DNA from 3 places in the Parafrankia sp. FMc2 genome. Region 1 is predicted to be linked to each of the others. Evidence: predicted binding sites of a transcription regulator. Region 1 holds the regulator's gene; each other region holds the start of a gene.
What was found. Region 1 encodes LexA, which represses DNA repair genes until DNA is damaged. Its sites were predicted from a motif close to CGAACNNNNGTTCG; they were not measured.
Positions count from the first base shown of each region.

Region 2: AB1460_RS07975 (HNH endonuclease signature motif containing protein) is a predicted target of LexA. The motif match lies at 2,697-2,710, and genes of this name have one in related genera.
Region 3: pcrA (DNA helicase PcrA) is a predicted target of LexA. The motif match lies at 1,386-1,399, and genes of this name have one in related genera.

Region 1 covers NZ_JBFLUG010000024.1:39,140-43,708, reverse strand. The annotation lists gene nrdR (transcriptional regulator NrdR) at 1-74, opposite strand, end outside; gene AB1460_RS11435 (LysM peptidoglycan-binding domain-containing protein) at 354-1,106, opposite strand; gene lexA (transcriptional repressor LexA) at 1,712-2,464, shown strand; gene hflX (GTPase HflX) at 2,714-4,216, opposite strand; gene dapF (diaminopimelate epimerase) at 4,390-4,569, opposite strand, start outside.
Region 2 covers NZ_JBFLUG010000014.1:87,180-91,748, reverse strand. The annotation lists gene AB1460_RS07985 (hypothetical protein) at 1-8, shown strand, start outside; gene AB1460_RS07980 (phosphotransferase) at 58-1,125, shown strand; gene AB1460_RS07975 (HNH endonuclease signature motif containing protein) at 1,290-2,651, opposite strand; gene AB1460_RS07970 (LCP family protein) at 3,186-4,569, opposite strand, start outside.
Region 3 covers NZ_JBFLUG010000001.1:15,525-20,093, reverse strand. The annotation lists gene AB1460_RS00080 (threonine ammonia-lyase) at 7-1,284, shown strand; gene pcrA (DNA helicase PcrA) at 1,407-3,950, shown strand; gene AB1460_RS00070 (M23 family metallopeptidase) at 4,052-4,569, opposite strand, start outside.

The sequences.
Region 1 (4,569 bases):
ATGGCGGCGCCCTCCTCGGCCTCCCTGCTGTCCACGACGCGGCTGTCGGAATGCCTGCAGAAGGGACACCGCACAGCTCGTTCCTCTCCTACTCCGGCGGACCTGCACGGCCGCGCGCGGAGCACCTCCGGCTGGTCGCCGCCGCCCTCGACGAGCCGCCCGACAACGGGGGCCCGCTCAGGGACCTGTGGATACCGGTGCACAACCTGTGGATGACTTACCGCTTTGTAACTACAAGATGTTGTGGTCAACCGTAGCGCACACCCCAGACAGTTCCGACACCGCCCCCATCGGCGTGTCCAGAATCCACGAGCCAGGACCCAGGCGGGCACAGCCAGCGGCGAGGCGCGCGCTCAGGGCAGCCGAAGCCGCTGGCCCGGCAGGAGCGCCGCGGTCGGAAGGCCGTTCAGCGCCATGAGCTGACCCACGACCTCGCGGGTGTCGGCATCGGGGTCGATCCCGCGCGCGATCTCCCAGAGCGTCTCCCCGGGCAGGACCCGGTGGGTCTCGTAGGCCACCGGCGTGCCGGTGAAGGCCTGCGACGAGGTGACCAGCACCGCGGAGAAGGCCACGCCGAGGACCATGCTCGCCAGGAGCCCGAGGACAACCCGCCCCCGCCTGGTCAGCCGCAGTGGTGGCTGCGACCGGCGCCTCGGCCGCGGTCGGGGCCGTGCACGCGGGCCGGCGTGACCCCGCAGTCGCCCGCCCGGTCCAGATGCGGATCGCTGCCCGCCGCGCCGTGCCGGGCACGGGGGAACGAGCGGCCCCGCCTCGTCGGCCGCCGCCTCCCAGCCCGACCACTCCTCGTGCTGCCACCGGGCAGATCTGCCGAGGTGTTCGCCGTAGCCCTCGTCGGCCTCCTGGCCGCTCGCGTACTCCCAGCCCGCCAGTGGGCCGGACTGTTCCGAGAGCTCCGGGAGGCGCTCCGGCGCGCCCGGCACAGGACGCCGATCAGCCCCCCGCACCGGATGCCCGACGGCCAGTGCCCGCCAGGCCAGCCCGGGCATCTCGATGACCCGCGCCCCCGCGGCCTCCCGCTGCCCGGGCAACGCCGGCGGCTTCCGGGCCGCGTCGACAGCGCCGCCCACCGAGCCGCCGCCGGTCACTGCCGCCACATCGGAAGGACCACGGCCGGGACACTGCTGGCGACGCGCACCGCTGGCGCGCCGTCGGTCGGCACCACGCGCCGCCATCCCCCGCACCGCACGGCCCCGGACGGCGACACCGCCGACCGCGGCGCCCCGGCACCCGCGCACTCCCCGCCCCGTCGCGACGGCGCCGCCCGTACCTGCGGTCTGACGTGCCATGCGATCGCGGGATCTCCGAAACCCCGACCCGACCGGCACCCTGCCACTGGTCACACGCTTGCCGTCGGCCACGCCAACCTCCCAGGCTCGAACATACGTTCGATCGAACGCCTGAGCGATTCTTACACGGCCGCCACGCACACTTCCCCCGACACGCTCGAACAGACGTTTGAGATTCGGCGACCGTCCGACTACCGTCAAGGACGATCAGTTGTGGACGATCGTGCGAGATGAACCGGGCACGAAAGAACCACGCCGAACCGGTCAGAAGTTACTAATAGGACAAAACGAGAGATCGACCGGGTGGCTCGCAACGAGCCGGGGGCACCGACCACCCGGCCAGGGAGAAACCGCCGTCGGGGTGGCCCGCGGCGGGGAAGCATCGACAGGGAGAGCGGTAGGCGATGACCAGCCAGGGACGGGGTACCCGCCGAGGCGAAGCCCGCGGCAACGTCCGGGATCTTCCCGACGGCCCCGCGGACGCCTCGGGCCTCACACAGCGACAGAAGAAGGTTCTCGAGGTTATCCGGACCGCGGTGGAGCGGCGCGGATACCCCCCGAGCGTCCGGGAGATCGGCGAGGCTGTTGGTCTGACCAGCACCAGCAGCGTCGCGCACCAGCTCAAGGTGCTCCAGGAGAAGGGCTATCTGCGGCGCGACCCGAACCGCCCGCGGGCCATGGAGGTGCTGCCGATCGGCGGGCAGAAGACAGGCGCCCGAGCCCGCGCAGCCATCGCCGGCCGGCCCGGCGGGGAGACCGGGGCCGTGGCGGTGGAGGGGGGCACGCCGACCTACGTCCCCCTGGTGGGGCGAATCGCCGCCGGCGGGCCCATCCTTGCCGAGCAGGCCATCGAGGACGTCTTCCCGCTCCCGAAGGAGATCGTCGGGGAGGGCACGCTGTTCCTGCTCAGGGTGGTGGGCCAGTCGATGATCAACGCCGCGATCTGCGACGGCGACTACGTCGTCGTGCGGCAGCAGCCGGTGGCGGACAACGGCGAGATCGTCGCCGCGATGATCGACGGCGAGGCGACCGTCAAGCGCTTCCGGCAGCGCGACGGCCGCGTGTGGCTGGCGCCGGAGAACCCGGCCTTCTCTGACATCCCGGCCGAGGACGCGACGATTCTGGGCCGGATCGTCGCCGTGATGCGCCGGGTCTGAGTCACCCGGGGCGGGGGCGGCCCCCGGAGAGCCGGGACCCCCGGCCGTGCCCCTGAGTGGCCTCCCGGGCCCGCTACGCCCGGTTCGGCACGGCTCCCCGGGCCGCAGCCCGGGCACCTTCGCGAGAGCGAGGATGCCCGGGGCGGCGCAGGCTCCGCGACTGAGGGCACTCCGCCAGCCAGGGGCACTCCACCAGCCAAGGGCAGTCCGCCAGCCGAGGCCACTCGGCCACCGGGCTACCGGGGTCGGTCAGCCGGCCACGGCATGTACCTCGGCGCGGAAAGGCTCCAGTTCGGCAGCCAGGTCCACCGGCACTCGCGCGGCCACCTCCGTGCCCGTGCCGGTGTGCTCGATACTCAGCACCTCGCCGTCCCGGTGGATGCGGGAGACGAGGTCGCCGCGGGTGTAGGGCACCAGCAACGACATCTCGACCTCCGGGTGCGGGATCCGCGCCGAGAGCGCCTCGACCAGGTCCGCCAGGCCCGCCCCGGAGCGCGCCGACACGAAGACGGCGTCCGGCACCGCCTGGCGCAGCACCGCGAGCGTGGTCGGATCGACCGCGTCGACCTTGTTGACCACGATGAGCTCCGGCACCCCGGCCGCATCGATCTCGGCGAGGACTTCGCGGACCGCGTTGATCTGACCCATCGGGTCCGGTGCCGCACCGTCCACCACGTGCAGGACGAGCTCGGCGTCCACGACCTCCTCCAGTGTCGAGCGGAAGGCCTCGACGATCTGGTGCGGCAGGTGCCGGACGAAGCCGACCGTGTCGGCCAGGGTGAACACCCGCCCGTCAGGCAGGGTCGCCCGTCGCACGGTCGGATCAAGGGTGGCGAACAGGGCGTCCTCGACCAGCACGCCGGCTCCGGTCAGCCGGTTGAGCAGCGAGGACTTCCCGGCGTTGGTGTAGCCGGCGATCGCGACCGACGGGATCGCGCCGCGCCGACGGGCCGACCGCTTCGTCGCCCGCACGGTGGCCATGCCGGTCAGCTCGCGGCGCAGTTTCGCGATGCGCGCGCGCAGCCGCCGACGGTCGGTCTCGATCTTCGTCTCGCCGGGCCCGCGGGTTCCGATCGGTGCGCGGCCACCGCTGCTGGCGGCGGCCCGGGACATCGACTCACCCCAGCCACGCAGCCGCGGAAGCATGTATTGGAGCTGCGCGAGCTCGACCTGGGCCTTGCCCTCGCGGGAGGTCGCGTGCTGGGCGAAGATGTCCAGAATGAGCGCCGTCCGGTCGATCACCTTGACCTTGACGACCTCTTCGAGCTGGCGTAGCTGACCCGGGGTCAGCTCACCGTCGCAGATCACCGTGTCCGCGCCGGTCGCCTGGACGATCTCCGCCAGCTCCCGGGCCTTGCCGGAGCCGACGAACGTCGCCGCGTCGGGCCGGTCGCGGCGCTGGACCAGCGCGTCGAGAACCTCCGACCCCGCGGTGGTTGCCAACGCGGCCAGCTCGGTCATCGACGCCTCGGCCTCGGTCAGCGAACCGGACGTCCACACGCCGATCAGCACGACCTGCTCCAGGCGGAGCTGGCGGTACTCGACCTCGGAGACGTCCTCGAGCTCGGTGGTGAGGCCCGGGACGCGGCGCAGCGCGCCGCGCTCCTCCAGGTCGAAGCCGTCGCCCTGCTCGTCGAAGAAGGAGAAGCCGTCGGGGGTGTCGTCGAGAACGACCACACCGTCGCCGTCGCGGTCGGAACTCTGGTGCAGGTACCGGGTGGACGCCCTCACGGCGTCAGCGGGAAGACTCATACCATCCGTTCTCAACGCGGTCCGGTGACCGTGTCATTCCAGCCCGTCCCGGACGGGACGGAGCAGCCGGTTCCGCCGCGGCCCGTCGGACCGCCAGCGGAACATCCACAACCCCAGAGTGACACGAGGCGCCCGTGACCGCGAACCCTTTGTCGGACGGGTCCCGGGACGGACTACACCCCCGCCGCCGCCCGCCCGGCGGCCGACGGGGCCGCCTCCGCGCCGGCGGGATCAGCGGTGGCGGCATCGGCACCCAGCGACCCGGCCACCAGCCGCAGCCACTCGGGGCGCAGGACACCATCGGACACCAGCACGGCCGGGCCGCGCAGGACCACCGTCCGTTCGTCCCAGCC
Region 2 (4,569 bases), on a different contig from region 1:
GCGGCTGACGCCGGGCATCCGGCCAGCCCGCCCACCGACACCCCAGGAGGAAGCGACGTGTCCGACCTGCCCACCGCCACCCCTGCCCGCGTGCCCGAGCAGCTCGACGAGGTGCTGTCCCCCGGATGGCTGAGCGCGGCGCTCGGCGCCCGCTTCCCGGGTATCGAGGTCACCGAGGTCACCCCCGGCCCGGTCGTCAGCCGGATCTCGACCAACGTCCGGTTCCACATCACCTGCGCCGGCGGTGCGCCCGCCGGCCTCTCCCCGAACCTGTGCGTCAAGGGCTACTTCTCCGAGCGGACCCTGCCGGCCCGCCACGCCGGCATCCCGGAGACCCTGTTCTACCGCGACCTGGCCGAGCGGACCGGGGTGCGCACCCTGCGCAGCCCCTACGCCGAGGTGGACACCGCGAACGGCGCGAACGTCCTCATCACCGAGGACGTGATCGCCGCCGGCGGCACCTTCCTCGACGGCCAGCACCCCTACTCCCCCGACCAGACCGCCGCCAGCCTCGAACAGCTCGCCCAACTCCACGCCACGACCTGGGCCGACCCGAGTCTGGCGGACGCCAGCTGGCTGACCTCGCGGATGGGGCCCCGCACCGGCCCCACGTGGCGGGAGAAGATCGAAGCCAACTTCACCACCGCCACCGGCGCCGGCGCCCCCGAGGAGGTCCGCGACGTCGGGCGGCTCATCGCCGCCTACAGCGCGCTGGCCGACCTGGTCACCACCACCTCGCCGTGGACGATCGTGCACGGCGACCCGCACGTCGGCAACATCTTCCTGGACGGCGAGGGCCGGCCGTCGCTGCTCGACTGGCAGCTTGTGCAGCGGGCCCCGTGGTACATCGACGTCGGCTACCACATCGCCTCCGCTCTCACCGTCGCCGACCGCCGCACCCACGAGACCGACCTGCTGCGGCACTACCTGGACGCGCTGGCCGCCGGCGGGATCGAGCCGCCGTCGTGGGACGAGGCCTGGCTCGGGGTGCGCCGCAGTGTCCTTCAGGGCTTCTACCTGTGGAGCATCACCTCGATGGTGAACCCGGCGATCACCGCGGTGCTGATCGAACGCCTCGGCACCGCCGTCGCCGACCACGACTCATACGCAGCCGTCGGCCAGTAATCCACCGACCAGTCGACACAGAACGGTCCATCCGGAGCGGCCGGCTCGAGCGGTTCCTCGGAACCGCCTGGCCCGGCCGCCGCGCCCGCGGCGCCAGCGCCAGTGCCAGCGCCGGTTGCGGCTTCGGCTTCGGCTTCGGTGAGGCCTGACTCCCGCACCGGGCTCTACCTGCCCGGCGGGCGTTGTTCCCGGCCGGTGAGGTAGTCGTGCGGGTAAGTCGTGGTGGTGGTGCCGGACGGTCCGATCCACTCGAAAGTGCCCGGGCTCGGCTGGCGGACCTTCCACAACCGGCCGGGTTGGTGGCGCATTCGGTGATGCCTCCGGCAACAGGGGCCCAGGTTGATCGTGAGGGTCGGCCCGCCCTGGGCGTAGGGGGTGGTGTGATCGGTGTCGGTGCGGGTGGCCGGGCGAGTGCAGGCAGGGTGGGTGCACTGCCGGTTCCGCGCCCGGACATGGCGAACCTGTGCCGGGCTGGGAAGCCGGCGTTCGGCGACCTCGACCAGCGTCCCCCGTTCGTCGGTCAGCAGACGCCGCCAGGTCGACTCCGGGCGCATTGCGATCTCCCGGGCGACCGCGGCAGGTAGCGGCCCGTAGCCATCCAGGTGACCCGGCTCTCGGCCCACTCCCAGCAAGGTGGGCAGGGGTACAACGACCTGGATCTCGCAGCCGATCGGCGCGGCATGCTCCGCCCGGCCCATCAGCAGATCCACGAAGACATCGGCGCGGATCTGCTCCCGCGTGCGCTCATCACCCTGCGCCCGGTCATGAGCGATGCCCTCCGCGAGCCGTTCCACCCGCTGGTAGCACGCCGCCGCGTCCTCAGCGGCCAGGAGCGCGCTCAGCCGACTCGTCGCATCCCGGCGCGGGATGATCCGCACAGTACGGTCCGCGCGTCGCTTCTCCGCGCGTGCATCGGCACCGTCAGGATCGACGCGGATCACCGCCTGCGTGCATCCCGCGGCGAACGACCGGCGGTTACGCCCCGGCCCATCCTCGAGCATCCGTGCCTCCACCTGCGCCGCGAGGTCGTCGCGCAGGGGACGGGTGGCGTTCTCCAACGACACCAGCCGCGGCAGATCGAGCACCCCGGCTTCCAACGCGGCCACCGCCCGCGGCAACCGCCGCACGACGGCCTGAGCCAGTTCCAGCTGGGAACGGGCCTGCGGCCCCGTCACCGCCAACACCCCCGCGATCTCCTCCGGAGCGTAGAAAGCAAACAACCCCGCCGGATCCAACACCCCCGGCGCCGCCACCTCCGCCACCGCCGCCAACGCACGCAGCAACCGCGCCTGCCCAGCAGCGACCATGCGCGCTGCGGCAGCAATGGTCTCGAGCGCACCCCGCAGACGCAGCACGAACGCCTCTTCGGCATCCACGGCAAAGTTCTTCGTCCCACCCAGATCGCCGCTGGGAGCTCCGCCGGCCGCACCCGCCGGATCACGGCCGGAAGGTCCGCAGGTCGACTCGGAACCCGCGGCTCCGTCCGCCGGGTTGTGGGTGGTGCTGGACGGGTCGGTGGGGGGCATGTGGCCACCTCAATCCCTGGACATGGGCAACAGGCAACTCGGATTCGAACGTGCGTTCGATTCCGGGTTCGATCCTAGGACGTTGGACGCCCGCGAGAGAGGGGCGAGCTGGCGAGACCACAGGGAGCAACAGCCACCCCTGTCGGCCTTTGACCCCGACGCCAGTCGAGCGCAGGATGACCGCGTCCCGCAGCACCCGGAGACGAACCGGTAGCGAGGGCAGGCGGTCTGCGCCCCTCGACTGCGCAGCGTGATCGGGGAACGGCGCGTCGACCGGGCCGGCGAACTCCACCGAGGTCGGCAGGCAGGCCGGTATCCCGCCACAGGCGGAGACAGCTACGACAGTGCACACGCCCGAGGCGGGACAAGCCCGACGCGCAGCGCAGCGCCGGACAGCCGAGGTACCCATATCAGGAGGTCGGTGATGTCGCGGTGAACCGTTCTGGTGGCGGCAGGGCTAGCGCCCGGTCAGGGCCCTACCGGCCCTGGCCGCGCCATTCGGTGTCGATTCTGGCTACGTCGCGGTCGGCTCGGTCAGTACACGCAGGTATCGGGGGCCTGGGGGATGGGAGCAGCGGGAGATGGTTCGCCTACGGCGGCCGTCGGAGCAACCGCGCGCGCGGCGGACGGAGCAGCGACGACGGTACGGCCCGAACCGTCCTCTCCGGTTGCGACGCCGGCTGCCCCGGCCACAGGTGCCCCGCCCGTGCCAGCCCCGCCGGCGGCGGCGTCTCCGGATTCGGGGGCCGGATCAGCGAGAGCGCGGAAGGTCGAGCCGACGATCAGCTGGACGCCGTCAACGTCGTTGTCCACCAGAAGTTTCGCCCCGGGGATGTGAGCCAGCAGCATCCGAGCTGTGGCTTCGGCGCCGTCGCCATACCGGATCCAGCTGGCGCGGTAGTCAGTACGAAGGGCGCCGGTGGCGGTGTCGGTGTCGGTGTCGACACTGACGCTGACGCCCCGGGAGGTGAGTGCGCGAGTCACCCGCCCGGCGAGGCCTGCGGTCCTGGTGCCGTTGACCACCGAGATCCGGGCCGCGCCAGCACCGGCGACAGCGTCACCACCGGCATCGGGACCACCTGTCAGGGAGGCGAAGAGCACATCCAGGTCCGCCTGGTCGTAGCTCTGCACGGCGCCGACCGCATTGCTGATCAGCCCATAGTCGTCGACGGCACCCTCGGCCCTGGTGGCTGTGTGGACAGGCACCGTCTGCATGCCCAGCGAGCCGGTGGTGATGCCCTGCAGCCGGGTGGCCAACCGGCGCAGGTCGAGCAGTTCGGTGCCGGCACCGAGGTCGAGCGACGGGCCGACGGCGCCGAGCAGACTCGCGACCCGGCCGGGGTCGCTGAGCACTCCGCCTTCGGTGACCTTCGCCAGGATCCTGCTCAGAAAGTACTGCTGGCGTTTGATGCGGTCGATGTCCCAGTTCGGGAGCCCGTAACGCTGACGGACGAAGGCGAGCGCCTGCTCGCCCTTGATTTCGATCGTGCCCGGCCCGCCCCGGAAACCACTGTAGGGATCGTTGGTGTTCGTGCTGACAACCGTCCGCCCGGTCATCTCGTCCCTCCGGCTCTGGGAGCCTTCCAACGGACGAATGCAGACCTCCACACCGCCGACAGCCTCCGAGACGGCTCTGAAACCAACCAGGTCGACGGCGACGTAGTGGTCGACACGCAGCCCGGTCAGCCGTTCGACGAGTTTTATCAGCAGCGTGGCGCCGCCGAGCGCGATCGCCTGGTTGAACTTGTTCTCCTGCGGCGGGTGCACGTCGCCGTCGCCGTCGGTGTACTCGGGGATGAGCACGAACATGTCGCGGGGGAAGGAAACCATGGTGACCCGGTCGTCCGCCCCGACGTGGGCGAGGATCGTCGTGTCGGACCGCTGCCCGCCGACGTCGCCGTAGGCATCGCCGGCGCCC
Region 3 (4,569 bases), on a different contig from region 1:
GTGTTGATGACATCACCATCGGTACGCCGGCCGTCGGTCGTTGCTGCCCCGGCGTCCCCCGCGGACGATCCAGGCGGCACGGATGATGCCGACGGCGCCGGAGATCGCCAGGGCGGAGCGGCGGTCGCCTCCGCCCGGATCAGCGTGCGGGTGGGTCTGCCCCGCCCGGACCGTGCACGCCCGGCACAGTCCGCCTGCCATGCGCTCGGCGCACGCACCGGCCCCCGCGGGCGGGACAACGCCCTCCGTTCGGTCGGCGGGGACGTGCTGCCGGTCGATGCCGCCGACGTGCGGGCAGCGGCGGCCCGCCTGAGCGGTGTCGCGCGCCGCACCCGGGTCGTCGTGGCCCCGGAGATCACCGGGGACCCGGGCTCACCGGTGTGGCTCAAGTGCGAGCACGAGCAGCACACCGGTTCGTTCAAGCTGCGTGGCGCCTACAACCGGATCGCTGCCGCGGGCCCGCGGGCCCGCGCGCGGGGGGTGGTGGCCGCGAGCGCGGGCAACCATGCCCAGGGTGTCGCCTTCGCCGCTGCCCGGTTCGGCGCCGCCGCGACGATCTTCGTGCCGGAGGGCGCGAACCCGGCGAAGGTGGCCCGGACCCGCAGCCTGGGCGCTCGGGTCGAGCACGTTTCGGGAGGCGTGGACGCCGCCATCCGCACAGCGGCGGCCTACGCCGCCGACAGCGGCGCGTTCCTGGTGCACCCGTTCGACGACGAGGCGGTTGTCGCCGGCCAGGGCACGATCGGCCTGGAGCTCCTGGAGCAGATCCCGGACCTGTCGACCGTGATCACCGGGGTGGGCGGCGGCGGCCTGCTGTGCGGGCTGGCGGTGGCGATCAGGAACCAGCGCCCGGACGTCCGCGTGATCGGTGTCCAGGCGGCCGCCGCGCCCGCCTTCGCCGCCTCCTTCCACGCCGGCAGCCGCCTGACCGTGCCGCCCGGGGGCAGCGCGTCCGGTACGGCGGCCGGCGACGGCCGCGAGCAGCCACCGGCGGGCACCATCGCGGACGGGATGGCGGTAGGTGCCCCCGGTCGACTGACCCTCGCGCTGGCCGCACGACTGGTGGATGACGTCGTCACGGTCGACGAGGACGCCTTCTGGGACGGGATGGTCGTCCTGCGGCGTGCCGGCCACCGGGTGGAGCCCGCGGGTGCCGCCGGAGTCGCCGCACTCCTGCGGATGCCGCACCTCGCCTCCGGGCCGACAGCCGTCATCCTTTCCGGTGGCAACCTCGACCCGGCTGTCGACAGGCGGGTCGCGGCGCTCGCCGCGCGGGTGGGATGAGACCCGGCCGCCGGGGCCGGGGCCGGCCGTGGAAGTGTCGGACCCGCCCGGCATCATGACGCGGTGGCCGGCCTGACCACGGCGTCGGGCGGTTCGTCCGTCGAACGTACGATCGAGGTCTGATGAGCACTCTTTTCGACGACACCTTCGGCCCCGGGGGCCTGGTCGACGGCGGTTCGCCAGCCGGCCCGGCGGCTCCTGCCGGCCCTGGGCCGCGTGGTGGTGCCACAGGCGGTGACCGGCCCGGCCCCGGCTTCGGTCCGGCAGTGCTGGAGGCCGGCGCGGGCCGCCCCCGACCGCCCCACCTCGACCCCGACGAACTGCTGGAAGGGCTCAACCCCCAGCAGCACGCGGCCGTGGTGCATGCGGGCGCCCCGCTGCTCGTCGTCGCCGGTGCCGGGTCCGGTAAGACCCGGGTGCTGGCCCACCGGATCGCCTACCTGCTGGCAGCCCGGGGTGCGCGGCCGGGGGAGATCCTCGCGATCACCTTCACGAACAAGGCCGCCGGCGAGATGCGGGAGCGGGTCGAGGCCCTTGTCGGCGGGCGGGCCCGGGCGATGTGGGTCAGCACCTTCCACTCGGCCTGCGTGCGCATCCTCCGCTCGGAGGCCAGCCGCCTCGGTTTCGGTTCCTCCTTCTCCATCTACGACGCGGCGGATGCGCAGCGCCTGATCACTCTGGTCACCCGGGATCTCGATCTCGACCCCAAGCGGCACACCGCCAAAGGGCTGGCGGTGGCCATCAGCGCGCTGAAGAACGAGCTCGTCGACTGGGAGGCGGCCAGGGACCGGGCAGCGAACCACATCGAGCGCACCGTCGCCGAGGTGTACGCCGCCTACCAGCAACGCCTCATGCAGGCGAACGCGCTGGACTTCGACGATCTGATCATGACCACGGTCAACCTGCTCCAGGCCTTCCCGGACGTCGCCGAGCACTACCGCCGCCGGTTCCGGCACGTGCTGGTCGACGAGTACCAGGACACCAACCACGCCCAGTACGTCCTCATCCGCGAGCTCGTCGGCCGGCCGGGCCGGGCAGGTGCGGCCGACTCGGGCGACCCCGAGGCCGAGGCCGGTGCCGGTGCGGTCCCGCCGTCTGGTGCGGTTCCTCCGGCGGAGCTGTGCGTGGTCGGTGACGCCGACCAGTCGATCTACGCGTTCCGCGGGGCGAACATCCGCAACATCGTCGAGTTCGAGGAGGACTTTCCGAACGCGGCCGTCATCCTGCTGGAGCAGAACTACCGGTCCACCCAGACCATTCTCTCGGCGGCCAACGCGGTCATCGCCCGCAACGCCCAGCGCAAGCCCAAGCGCCTGTGGTCCGACGCCGGTGACGGTGAGCGGATCGTCGGGTTCGTCGCCGACAACGAGCACGACGAGGCCGCCTTCGTCGCCGAGGAGATCGACCGTCTCGGCGACGAGAAGCTGGCCCGGCCGGCAGACGTCGCGGTCTTCTACCGGACGAACGCCCAGAGCCGCGTGTTCGAGGAGATCTTCATCCGGGTCGGCCTGCCCTACCGGGTCGTCGGCGGTGTCCGCTTCTACGAGCGGCGTGAGGTCCGTGACCTCCTCGCCTACCTGCGGGTACTGGCCAACCCGACGGACACGGTGAACCTGCGGCGCATCCTCAACGTCCCCCGCCGGGGCATCGGGGACCGCGCCGAGGCGATGCTGTCGGCCTTCGCGGAGCGGGAGCGGATCCCGTTCGCGGAGGCGCTCACCCGGGTCGACGAGGTGCCCGGCGTCGCCGCCCGGTCGGCTCGCTCCGTTCGGGACTTCGCCGCCTTGCTCGACGGCCTGCGCGAGCTGCTGCCCGAGGGCCCGCTGGCGGTGATCGAGGCCGCGCTGGAGCGGACCGGCTACCTTTCCGAGCTCGTCGCCGAGGACACGATCGAGGCTCAGGGCCGGGTCGAGAACCTGCGTGAGCTGGTCGGGGTTGTCCAGGAGTTCGCCGAGCGGCGCCCCGAGGGCACTCTCGCCGAGTTCCTGGAGCAGGTGTCCCTCGTCGCCGACGCGGACCAGATCCCCGACGACGACGGCTCCGACGGGGTGGTCACGCTGATGACCCTGCACAGCGCCAAGGGGCTGGAGTTCCCGGTGGTCTTCCTCACCGGACTTGAGGACGGTGTGTTCCCGCATCTGCGTACTCTCGGCGACCCGACCGGGCTGGAGGAGGAGCGGCGGCTCGCCTATGTCGGTGTCACCCGCGCCCGCGCCCGGCTGTACCTCACCCGGTCACAGGTGCGCAGCGCCTGGGGGCAGCCGGCGTACAACCCGCCGTCGCGGTTCCTGGGTGAGGTCCCCGAGTCGCTTGTCGACTGGCGCAGGCTGCCTGAGCCGGCCCCGGCCCCCGCGGGCGGCCGGTTCTCCAGCGGCTCCGGCGGGTCCGGCGGCTTCGGGTCCGGTGGCTCCGGGTCCGGGTCCGGGTCAGGTGGGGCAGGGCCCCGGCCGCAGAACTCCCCGTTCGCGGCGCGGAGCGCCCGGCCGGCCAGCCGCCCCATCGTCGACCTGAGCCCCGGCGACCGGGTCACCCATGACACCTTCGGCCTCGGCGTCGTCGTCGCGACCAGCGGGGTCGGTGACTCCCGCCAGGCGAAGGTGGACTTCGGCTCCGGCACGGGCACGAAGGACCTGCTGCTGCGGTACGCCCCGGTGGAGAAGCTCTGACGGACCCTGGCCTGGCTGGTCGCGGGGCGCCCCGCGACCAGCCAGGCCAGGACCGGCGGGGTCGTGGTTCACCGGCTGCCCCGGGGCTGACGGCCCGGCGGTCAGTAGTGGACGCCGTGGCCGGCGAGCCAGGTCAGCGGGTCGACCTTGGTCCCGTACTGGCCGTTCAGCCGGACCTCGAAATGCAGATGCGGCCCGGTGGACCTGCCGGTGTTGCCCTCCAGGCCGATCTGTTGGCCGGTGGCGACCTCCTGGCCGAGACGGACATCGATACGGGAGAGATGGCCGTAGCTGGTGACCACGTTGTTCTCGTGCATGATCTGCACGAAGTTCCCGTATCCCGTCTCCCAGCCCGCATAGATCACCGTCCCGCGATGCGCGGCGTGGATCGGTGTTCCGTGGGCGGCGCCGAAGTCCACCCCGATGTGATGGTTCGAGCCGCCGAAGCCCTGGGTGATCCGGGCCTCGATGGGGCGCACCCAGCGCGCCGCCTCGGCCCGCTCCGCCTCCGCGGCGATCGCCGCGTTGCGCTGGGCCACCACGGCGAGGGCCTCCCGGCCGACGATCTCGTCGCGGGCCTGGAGCAGGTCACCCAGCCGGCGTTGCGCCTCCGCGGACT